One region of the Streptomyces sp. SAS_272 genome, then DNA from elsewhere that is predicted to be linked to it. Evidence: predicted binding sites of a transcription regulator. Region 1 holds the regulator's gene; the other holds the start of a gene.
What was found. The regulator HrcA, encoded in region 1, represses chaperone genes, less so after heat shock. The targets are predictions, from matches to a motif close to TTNGCACTCNGNNNNNCNGAGTGCNAA.
Positions count from the first base shown of each region.

Region 2: a site for HrcA is predicted at 3,719-3,745, ahead of groES (co-chaperone GroES). Genes of this name have one in related genera too.

Region 1 covers NZ_JBMNDR010000001.1:3,241-8,971, reverse strand. Annotated here, with positions in the region: gene ACN6LD_RS00045 (VOC family protein) at 15-407, opposite strand; gene ACN6LD_RS00040 (16S rRNA (uracil(1498)-N(3))-methyltransferase) at 481-1,227, opposite strand; gene ACN6LD_RS00035 (nitronate monooxygenase) at 1,224-2,360, opposite strand; gene dnaJ (molecular chaperone DnaJ) at 2,518-3,654, opposite strand; gene hrcA (heat-inducible transcriptional repressor HrcA) at 3,655-4,671, opposite strand; gene ACN6LD_RS00020 (MBL fold metallo-hydrolase) at 4,833-5,561, shown strand; gene ACN6LD_RS00015 (DUF3097 domain-containing protein) at 5,595-5,731, shown strand, end outside.
Region 2 covers NZ_JBMNDR010000004.1:167,539-173,269, reverse strand. Annotated here, with positions in the region: gene ACN6LD_RS05190 (hypothetical protein) at 451-1,062, shown strand; gene groL (chaperonin GroEL) at 1,527-3,152, opposite strand; gene groES (co-chaperone GroES) at 3,264-3,572, opposite strand; gene ACN6LD_RS05175 (polysaccharide deacetylase family protein) at 3,789-4,613, opposite strand; gene ACN6LD_RS05170 (polysaccharide deacetylase family protein) at 4,625-5,521, opposite strand.

The DNA.
Region 1 (5,731 bases):
CACCGCCGTCGCGCTCAGCCGCGCAGCAGCAGCCATTCCTGAAGCTCCACCAGGTTCCCCTCCGGGTCCTTGAGGTGGGCGACGCGCATACGGTCGGTCATCGGAGCGGGGCCGTGGATCAGGGCGGCGCCACGGGCGGTGACGCCCGCGCAGTAGGAGTCCAGGTCGTCGACGCGCAGCACCACGAGGGAACGGTGCCCGTTCGCCGCGTCGCCCAGCTCGCCGAGCACCTCCGCCATCATCGCGCGGTCCTGGATCGCGATGCCCGCCGACCCGGTGGCGGGGCTGAACTTCTCGTACGGCCCCTGCTCCGCGCCCGACTGCGGCTTCAGCCCGAGGACGTCGGCGTAGAAGCGGTAGCAGAGGGCGAAGTCCCTGACCAGCAGCCTGACTTGGACGAGTTCCACGTTGACCTCCGAAGGGCGGGCGGGCGGACGGGCAAGGCCTGGCCGCCGTACGAGCGGACAGACGGGCGGGCGGTCAGGACCAGCGGCCGGTGCGGCCCAGGACGAGGGCCGCGGCCGCCGTGCCGGCGGTCGAGGTGCGCAGCACGCTCCGGCCGAGCCGGTACGCCTTCGCGCCCGCCTCCTCGAAGAGGGCCAACTCCTCGGGCGACACGCCCCCTTCGGGGCCCACCACGAGCACGATCTCGCCCTCGGCGGGGAGTTCGGCGGCGGCCAGCGGCTCGCTGCCGTAGTCGCGGTCCTCGTGCAGGACGGCGGCGAAGTCGGCCCGGGCGAGCAGCGCGGCCACCTGGCGGGCGGTCGACGCCTCCGCGACCTCGGGGAAGCGGACCCGGCGGGACTGCTTGCCGGCCTCGCGGGCGGTGGCCCGCCACTTGGCGAGCGCCTTCGCTCCGCGCTCGCCCCTCCACTGGGTGATGCAGCGCGCGGCCGCCCACGGCACGATCTTGTCGACGCCGGTCTCGGTCATCGTCTCGACGGCCAGCTCGCCCCGGTCGCCCTTGGGCAGGGCCTGCACGACGGTGATCCGCGGCGTCTCGACGGGCTCCTCGACCGTCTCGCCCAGCCGCACGACCAGCCGGTCCTTGCCCTCGGCGGCGACGACCTCGGCCTCCGCCCAGCGTCCGGCGCCGTCGGTGAGGACGATGTCCTCGCCGGCCCGCAGGCGCTTCACCGAGACGGCGTGCCGGCCTTCGGGTCCGTCCAGCACGAACTCGGTCCGACCGTGCGGGATTTCGTCGACGACGAAGACGGGAGCGGTCATCGGGCGCCGCCCTCGTCGGCCGCGAAGCCCTGCGACAACGCTGTCCGCGCCGCGGCGAGTTCGGTCACCAGCACCTCCACCAGTCGTCCGGCGGGCAGTTCGCGGGCCATCCGGTGGCCCTGCCCCGCCCACAGCGCCATCCCCTGGGCGTCCCCCGCCTTGGCCGCCGCCTTGCGCAGCGGCACGGTGAGGTGGTGCACCTCCGGGTAGGCGGCGGGCGCGTACGGGCCGTGCTCGCGCAGAAAGCGGTTGACCAGGCCGCGGGCCGGGCGGCCGGAGAAGGCGCGGGTCAGCTCGGTGCGCACGAACAGGGGGTTGGTCAGCGCCTGCTTGTGCACGGCGTGCGCGCCGGACTCGGGTGTGGCGAGGAACGCGGTGCCCAGCTGTGCCGCGCTCGCGCCGGCCGCGAGGACCGCGGCGATCTGGCTGCCGCGCATGATGCCGCCGGCGGCGACGACCGGCAGGCTCACGGACTCCCGGACCTGGGCGACCAGGGAGAGCAGGCCGATGCCGCAGCCGTCGTTCTCGGGGTTGTCCCGGTGGCTGCCCTGGTGTCCGCCGGCCTCCACGCCCTGCACGACGACCGCGTCCGCGCCGGCCCGCTCCACCGCGAGGGCCTCCTCGACGGTGGTCGCCGTGACCAGCGTGAACGTTCCCGCGCGGCGCAGCGACTCCAGCGCCTCGCCGCTCGGGACGCCGAAGTGGAAGGACACCGCCGGCACCGGGTTGTCCAGCAGAACCGCCAGCTTGGCGTCGTACCCGTCGTCGCGGCCGCTGTCCGGGTCACCGAGCTCGGTGTCGTACCAGACGGCCTCACCGGCGAGCTGGTGGGCGTAGACGTCAACGGCGCCGGCAGCGGGGAGCGCGGCCTGGGCCGCTCCGGTGGAGCCGGTGCTCGCGCCGGGGTACTCGGGCTGCGGCATGAAGAGGTTGACGCCGAAGGGGCGGCTGGTGAGGCTCCGCAGCTGCTTGATGTCCTGGTACATGCCGTCGGCGGTCTTGTACCCGGCTGCCAGGAATCCGAGTCCGCCCGCCTCGGACACGGCGGCCACGAGCTGCGGGACGGAGACACCGCCCGCCATGGGGGCCTGCACGATCGGGTGAGGGAGGAGACCGGTCAGCGCGGAGGACATGGCGGCATGTTGTCACGTCCTCAGGACAAGTCCGAATCGGCCCTTCCCCTCGGCACGTGCCGGGAGATTCAGTCGTCGGCGCGCACCCCCGGCCCGTCCGGGAGGAGGGGAAAGGCACGGCGGGCGGAAGAGACTGCCGCCCGCCGCACCTCCACCGTCACCGTCCGTTGAACGCGTCCTTGAGCCGGGAGAACAGTCCCTGCTGTCCGGGCTGGAACTGCCCCGTGGGCCGCTCCTCGCCCCGCAGCTTCGCCAGCTCCCGCAGCAGCCGCTCCTGCTCGGGATCGAGCTTCGTCGGGGTCTGCACCTCGACGTGCACGATGAGGTCGCCGCGCCCGCCGCCGCGCAGATGCGTGACGCCCCGGCTGTGCAGCGGGATCGACTGGCCGGACTGGGTGCCGGGCCGGATGTCGACCTCCTCCAGGCCGTCCAGCGTCTCCAGGGGCACCTTGGTGCCGAGGGACGCCGCCGTCATCGGCAGGGTCACCGTGCAGTGCAGGTCGTCGCCGCGCCGCTGGAACTGCGCGTGCGGCAGCTCGTGGATCTCCACGTACAGGTCGCCGGCGGGGCCGCCGCCGGGGCCGACCTCCCCCTCGCCCGCGAGCTGGATCCGGGTGCCGTTGTCGACGCCGGCCGGGATCTTCACCGTCAGGGTGCGGCGCGAGCGCACACGCCCGTCGCCCGCGCACTCGGGACACGGGGTCGGCACGACGGTGCCGAAGCCCTGGCACTGCGGACACGGCCGCGACGTCATGACCTGGCCCAGGAACGACCGGGTCACCTGCGACACCTCGCCGCGGCCGCGGCACATGTCACACGTCTGAGCGCTGGTGCCGGGGGCCGCGCCCTCGCCGCTGCACGTCGTGCAGACGATCGCCGTGTCGACCTGGAGGTCCTTCGTGGTGCCGAAGGCCGCCTCCTCGAGGTCGATCTCCAGCCGGATCATCGCGTCCTGGCCGCGCCGGGTGCGCGAGCGGGGCCCACGCTGCGACGCCGTGCCGAAGAACGCGTCCATGATGTCGGAGAAGTTGCCGAAGCCCCCCGCCCCGAAGCCGCCGGCGCCACCGCCGCCCGCCTGGGACAGCGGGTCGCCGCCGAGGTCGTAGACCTGCTTCTTCTGCGGGTCCGACAGCACCTCGTAGGCGGCGTTGATCTCCTTGAACCGCTCCTGGGTCTTCGGATCCGGGTTGACGTCCGGGTGCAGCTCGCGCGCGAGCCTCCGGAAGGCCTTCTTGATCTCTTCCTGCGACGCGTCGCGGCGCACGCCGAGGACGGCGTAGTAGTCCGTGGCCACTTACGACTCCGCCAGGATCTGTCCGACGTACCGTGCCACCGCTCGTACCGCTCCCATCGTTCCCGGGTAATCCATGCGGGTCGGTCCGACCACGCCGAGTTTGGCGACTGCCTCGCCGCCCGAACCGTAGCCGACCGACACCACGGAAGTGGAGTTGAGTCCCTCGTAGGCGTTCTCGTGACCGATGCGTACGGTCATGCCCGAATCCCCCGCCTCGCCAAGGAGTTTGAGGAGCACGACCTGCTCCTCGAGGGCCTCCAGGACGGGCCGGATGGTGAGGGGAAAGTCATGTCCGAAGCGGGTGAGATTGGCGGTTCCGCCGATCATCAGCCGCTCCTCGTTCTCTTCGACGAGCGTCTCCAGCAACGTGGAGAGCACCGTCGTCACCGTGCCGCGGTCCTCCGCCTCGAAGGCGTCCGGCAGGTCCTCCACCAGCCGAGGCACGTCGCTGAAGCGGCGGCCCGCCACCCGGCTGTTCAGCCGCGCGCGCAGATCCGCCAGCGAGGACTCCCCGAAGGGCGCCGGGCAGTCCACCAGCCGCTGCTCGACCCGCCCGGTGTCCGTGATCAGCACCAGCATCAGGCGTGCCGGCGCGAGGGAGAGGAGCTCCACGTGCCGCACGGTCGAGCGGGTCAGGGACGGGTACTGCACGACGGCGACCTGCCGGGTGAGCTGCGCGAGCAGCCGTACCGTCCGCGCCACGACGTCGTCGAGGTCGACCGCGCCGTCCAGGAAGTTCTGGATGGCGCGCCGCTCGGGGCCGGTCATCGGCTTGACGCCGGCCAGCTTGTCGACGAAGAGCCGGTAGCCCTTGTCCGTGGGGATCCGCCCGGCGCTGGTGTGCGGCTGGGCGATGTACCCCTCGTCCTCCAGGGCGGCCATGTCGTTGCGGACCGTCGCCGGGGAGACGCCGAGGTTGTGCCGCTCGGTGAGCGCCTTGGACCCCACCGGCTCCTCGGTGCCGACGTAGTCCTGGACGATGGCGCGCAGCACCTGGAGCCTGCGTTCACTCAGCATCGCGCGCACACCTCCAGAATGTCGTCCCCCAGTCCCCTGGGCCCTCGCCTTTGGCACTCTTCACATTCGAGTGCCAGCGTTCCCCGGCCAGTGTACGGCTGTGGGGTACACCCGGGGCAAGGTCGGCCCCGGCACGGATGCCGTGCAGCTAGCGTCGCGGCATGACGATGACTTGGGAAGAGCTGGGATGGGAGCGGGTCGCGGCCGGGGTGGGCCGGTGCCGGCTGCCGGGCTGGGACTGCACGGTGGGGCTGGTCGTCGGGGCGGGCACGGCGCTGGTGATCGACGCCGGATCGACGCTGGCGGAGGGCGCGCTGCTGCGGGCGCAGGCCGAGCGGCTCGCCGGCGGACGTGTGACCCATCTCGCGCTCACACACCCCCATTTCGACCATGTGCTGGGTGCGGCGGCGTTCGCCGGCGCGGAGGTGTTCGGGGCGGTGGGCATCGACTCCGTGCCGGCCGACGAGCTGCGGGAGGACGCGGTGCGGCAGGGCGTGGACGAGGCCGCGGCGACCGAGGCCGCGGACACGCTCGTACGGCCCCGCCATTTCGTCTCCGGGGAGTGGACGCTCGACCTGGGCGCCGGCCGGCAGGTCCTGCTGGCGAACGTGGGCCCCGCCCACTCCGCCCATGATCTGGTGGTCCTCGTCCCGGGTGCGGCGGCCGGCGAGCCCGAGACGGTCTTCTGCGGCGACCTGGTCGAGGAGTCCGGCGATCCGCAGGCCGGCCCGGACGCGGTGCCGTCGCGCTGGCCCGCCGCCCTGGACCGGCTCCTCGACCTCGGCGGCGAGGACGCGCGGTACGTGCCCGGTCACGGGGCCGTGGTGGACGCGGCGTTCGTACGGGCACAGCGGGACGCGCTGGCGGCACGATTCGGCGTGTCGCCGTAATCCCGCCCCGGGGATTCTCCTATCGTCATCCGAATGCGCCAGTACTCCGCCGACCTGACCCCTCCCTGGAAGAAGCCGGCGCCGGTTCCCGAGGTCGCGGCGGAGCCCGGCCTGGTGGTGGAGGAGCCCGGCACCGGTTTCTGCGGCGCGGTGATCCGCTGCGAGGCGGG
Region 2 (5,731 bases), on a different contig from region 1:
GCCTCAACTCCCTTGCCCCCGCGCGGATTCCGGCGTCCCGTCGCCACTGTGAGATGCAGCGCGCGGGACGGCCGGGCCGGAGCCGCCGACGGGATGGACGGCGCCGACAAGCGAGGGGTGCCCTCATCGCCTATCGTGGAATGCGGTGAGCCGACCGCGGGACTCACCCTCTCGGGGCGATCTGGTTCGCAGTCCCGACAACACCTCTCATCCCGTGGGGCCGTGAGCACTCCGGCCGCCATCTCCCACATCCTGTCCCACATCCGCAGCGCATCCGCCGGGCAGCGCTGTTCCGGCCGACTCCGACCACCACCACGGCCGCCGTACCCGATCGTGTCGCCCTGCGCATCACACCGATCCGACCGCGGCACCGACGGCCTCCGCGGGCCGGTGGGCCCGGGAACGCCCCACGGGCCCTTGTCCGGGGGCGAATCGAGGAACGGAGACACCATGGCAATGCTCCGCCTGACCATGAAAGCCGCGCTGTGCGCGTTCGTCGCGTTGATGATGGCCGCGGTCTGGGCCCAACCGGCGCACGCCTGGACCTGGGCCACCAGGGTGACCGTCTACAACAACGCCGGACTGTGCGTCCAGGGCACCGCGGGCATCGATCACAGACGACCCGGCGCGTTCTCCGGCAATCTCGCCTACGCGGACACCTACGCACTGAACCAAGGGAGTTGCTCGACCGGTCTGGCCAGGCCCGACGGCTGGGCCGCCGCGCGAGCAACCGTCTACCGGTGGAACGGATCCGCCTGGGATGTGTGCCGCACCAGCCCCTGGAAGTACGGCGCCACAGGACAGGCGGGCGGCGAGTTCCCCGGCCCCTGGGGTCCTGAGCAGGTGTACGACTGGGGCGGTTGGCAGTCCTGTGGGACGGGCTACTACGGGACGATCGCCTCGGCATACGTCTGGGACGGCTCCGCCTGGCGGGGCGGTGACGTCTGGTCCGGCTACGAGTTCGCCTCGCCGACCTCGCTCCGGGACAACCGGCCGTCCGAGCCCGGCACCGCTCCCACTCCGCCTTCCTCCCGCCCGCCGGTGGAGGCGGGAGCCCGGTAGAGCCAGGAGCACACCGCACCCCCGACCGTGTCCGGCGGATCCGCGAGGCCCCGCCGGACACGGGCGCGCGCCGACGGCCGGTCGGGGTGCGCGCCAAGGCGCCCGCCGACCGGGCGCGGGTCTGTCTCCAGGCGTTCCGAGTGCTCCGGCGGTGACGGGTGCGGGCCGGCTGCTTGCCGCCGCGTAAGACGTGCGGGGTGCCGGCCTCGCGAACCGCGTCTCCGACGCCGTCTGCACCCCACGGCCTCCGACGCCGTATGCACCCCACGGCCTCCGACGCCGTATGCACCCCACGGCCTCCGACGCCGTATGCACCTCACGCCGGATCTCTTCGTGGGGAGCGCGCGAACAGTTCGCCGAAGTTATCGCTCCACGGCACCGAACGGGTCCGGGCACGCGCCGAGGCCCGGCGCCCCCGGTGAACGGGAGGCCGGGCCTCGGTGGTGATGCGGGGCTGACCTGGGTCAGTGGGAGTGACCGTGGCCGTGACCGCCGGCGGCCGGCTCCTCCTCTTCCTTCTTCTCGACGACGAGAGTCTCGGTCGTCAGGAGGAGGGAGGCGATGGAGGCGGCGTTCTCCAGGGCGGAGCGGGTGACCTTGACCGGGTCGATGACGCCGGCCTTGACCAGGTCGCCGTACTCGCCGGTCGCGGCGTTGAAGCCCTGGCCCTTGTCGAGCTCGGCGACCTTGGAGGTGATGACGTAGCCCTCGAGGCCCGCGTTCTCGGCGATCCAGCGCAGCGGCTCGACGGCGGCCTTGCGGACGACCGCGACACCGGTGGCCTCGTCGCCGGTCTTGTCGAGGTTGCCCTCGAGGACCTTGACGGCGTGGACCAGCGCGGAGCCGCCACCGGAGACGATGCCCTCCTCGACCGCGGCGCGGGTCGCGGAGATGGCGTCCTCCAGACGGTGCTTCTTCTCCTTCAGCTCCACCTCGGTGGCGGCGCCGACCTTGATCACGCACACGCCGCCGGCCAGCTTCGCGAGGCGCTCCTGGAGCTTCTCGCGGTCCCAGTCGGAGTCCGTGTTCTCGATCTCGGCCTTGATCTGGCCGATGCGGCCCACGACGTCCTCGGAGCTGCCGCCGCCGTCGACGATGGTGGTGTCGTCCTTGGTGACGGTGACGCGGCGGGCGGAGCCCAGCACGTCGACGCCGACCTGGTCGAGCTTGAGACCGACCTCTTCGGAGATGACGGTGGCGCCGGTGAGGACGGCCATGTCCTGCAGCATCGCCTTGCGACGGTCACCGAAGCCCGGGGCCTTGACGGCGACCGCGTTGAAGGTGCCGCGGATCTTGTTGACGACGAGGGTGGAGAGCGCCTCGCCCTCGAGGTCCTCGGCGATGATCAGCAGCGGCTTGGAGGAGTTGGTCTGGATGACCTTCTCCAGCAGCGGCAGCAGGTCGGCGATCGAGGAGATCTTGCCCTGGTTGATGAGGATGTAGGGGTCCTCGAGGACGGCCTCCATGCGCTCCTGGTCCGTCACGAAGTACGGAGACAGGTAGCCCTTGTCGAAGGCCATGCCCTCGGTGAAGTCCAGCTCCAGACCGAAGGTGTTGGACTCCTCGACGGTGATGACACCGTCCTTGCCGACCTTGTCCATCGCCTCGGCGATGAGCTCGCCGACCTGCGTGTCCTGCGCGGACAGTGCGGCGACGGCGGCGATGTCGGCCTTGTCGTCGATCGGGCGGGCGGTCGCGAGGAGCTCCTCGGACACGGCCTTCACGGCGGCGTCGATGCCCTTCTTCAGGGCGGCCGGGGACGCGCCCGCGGCGACGTTCTTCAGGCCCTCGCGCACCAGCGCCTGGGCGAGCACGGTGGCGGTGGTCGTACCGTCGCCCGCGATGTCGTTGGTCTTGGTCGCCACCTCCTTCACCAGCTGCGCGCCGAGGTTCTCGTACGGGTCCTCGAGCTCGACCTCACGGGCGATCGTGACGCCGTCGTTGGTGATGGTGGGAGCGCCGAACTTCTTGTCGATGACGACGTTGCGGCCCTTGGGGCCGATCGTCACCTTGACCGTGTCGGCAAGCTTGTTGACGCCGCGCTCGAGGGCGCGACGGGCGTCCTCGTCGAACTTCAGGATCTTCGCCATGGGAGCGGTTCAGCCCTCTCGGAAAAAGTGGGAGAAACGAACTGCGCCCCCGGCACCCGGCTTCACAAACACGCGGGGCCAGGAGCGCAGTTCACTGCAAAACTGGGTGAATTACTTCTCGATGATCGCGAGCACGTCGCGAGCCGAGAGGACGAGGAACTCCTCGCCGTTGTACTTCACCTCGGTGCCGCCGTACTTGCTGTACAGGACGACGTCGCCGACCTTGACGTCGAGCGGCAGGCGCTCGCCGTTCTCGAAGCGACCCGGGCCCACTGCGAGGACGGCGCCCTCCTGGGGCTTCTCCTTCGCGGTGTCCGGGATGACCAGGCCAGAGGCGGTGGTCTGCTCGGCGTCGAGCGGCTGGACCACAATGCGGTCCTCGAGCGGCTTGATGGCAACCTTGGAGCTGGTGGTCGTCACGATCCGACCTCCCCCTTCGGAGATCTCACGGGGTTAACTGTCTGAGGTGGCGACCAGGTGGATCCGTCGTCGCGGGTGCCGGACCTGCCCGTCGCGTTGTTGGCACTCTCCAGTGGGGAGTGCCAGACCTGAGACTATGACCGCGATTAGCACTCGGTCAAGCGGAGTGCCAATGCCCGCGGCGCGTCGGCCGGTTTTCCGGCCGGCGTGAGCCCCTCAGACGTAGTCCTCCAGGCGGGCCACCGTCAGGTTCTGGTTCTGGATCTCGCGCAGGAGTCGCGTCGTCCGGTCCCTCAGGTCCGGGGCCGTCGTCTCGTCCGGGGCCACGGCGATGACGTCGCCGGGGCGGAGGCGGTGGGGGCCGTGGGCGTAGGCGAGGGACGTGGGGCCCATCGCGGCACGCCACAGGACGACGGCCGCGATGCCGCAGTCGGCGGCGGCGCGTCGGGTGGTGGCGTCGTAGGCGCCGTAGGGCGGGCGGAGAAGTCGGGGGCGCAGCCCGAAACGGGCGCGCAGCTTGTCCTGCTGGCCGCAGATCTCGGCGCGCTGGCCGGCGTAGGGCAGGCCGCGCAACGCCGGGTGGTCCAGGGTGTGGTTCTGGACGCTGGCCCCGACCGACTGCAGCCGGGCCAGCCGGCCGTAACCGGGGCCGATCACGCTGTCGGTGAGGAACATGCTGACCGGCAGGCGCAGTTCGCGGACCATGTCGACGAAGCGGGGGTCGCGCTCGGCGCCGTCGTCGTAGGTGAGGAAGACGACCCGGTCGGCGGTCGGGACATGGTCCACGACCGGCGGGAGGGCCGTTCCGGGGCTGCCGGCCAGGGAGCGGGCCGGGTGGGCCGGGGCAGGGGCCAGGGGGGCCGTCAGACCCCAGCGGCGGTAGGCGGGCTGCCCGGCGGCCGGGCCGGCCGGGTGGACCCGGGCCGCGGCCTTCCTGCCCAGTCGTTCGATCGGGTCGACGGACTGGGCGCAGCCGCTCAGGGCCGTCAGGACGAGCGCGGTGAGCGCGACGAGCAGGGCGGCCACCGGTCCCGCGCCCATCTGCCGCGCCCTCACAGGTAGTCCTCCAGACGGGCCACCGCGTAGCCCTTGGCGGTGACCTTGTCCAGGAAGCGGCGGACCAGGTCCGGCATGGTGCCCTTCCACTCGCCGCGGCCGCGGAAGTGGCTCAGGACGATGTCGCCGGGGTGCAGGTCCCGGTCCCCCTCGCGGTACTCCCAGTGGTCGACGAAGACCTCCTCGTCCCAGAGCGGGGCGTAGCGCACGCCGCAGCTCTTCGCGGCGCGCAGGGTGTCCTGGTCGTAGTTGCCGTACGGCGGCCGGAAGAGGGCGGGGCGGGTGCCGTAGCGCTCCCGGATCACCTCCTGCATCCCGCAGATCTCGTGTCTCTGGCGGGAGTAGGAGAGGGCCGGCAGGTAGGGGTGGTGGAGCGTGTGGTTGTTCAGGGCCGCCCCCCGGTCCTGCATCTCCTTGAAGTACCCGTAGTCGTCCTTGATCAGGTAGTCGCTGAGGAAGGCGGTGTACGGGATCTTCAGCTCGCTCATCATGCGCAGGAACGCCGGGTCCTTCTCGGCGCCGTCGTCGATGGTGAGGAAGACGACCCGGTCCTCGGTGGGGACCCTGGTGAAGACCGGCGGCAGACCGAGCTCCTCGTGGTCGTCGACCTCGAAGCCCTTGCGGGTGGTGATCTCCGGCTTGTGCGCGGGCGGCGCCGGGGGCGTCAGCGGGACCTTTCGCAGGCCCCAGCGCCCCGCCGCGGCGACCCGGGCCCGGTGGGCGGCGCGGAGCCGGGCGGCGTAGCCGTACAAAGCGCGGGCGGGCGCGACCACCGGGGGCGCCGCCTTCTCCGGCTGCTGTCCGGCCGCGGGGCGGGTCGTGCGGCCGGCGCCCCCTCCGGCGCAGCCCGACGCGGCGGCGGCCAGGGCGAGGACGGCGACGAGGCTCCTGATTCCCACGGCGCGCGTCCCGGCGCTGATCGTTCCCCTGCGGCTGCGGACGCCCGTCCTGGGGCGAGGTCCCGCGTGGGGGCGGTGTCCCGCGTGGGGACGGGCATCCGTGCCGGTGCGAGGTCCCGCGTGGGGGCGGGCATCCGTGCCGGTGCGAGGTCCCGCGTGGGGACGGGCATCCGTGCCGGCGCGGAGCCCCGTCCGGGGGCGGGC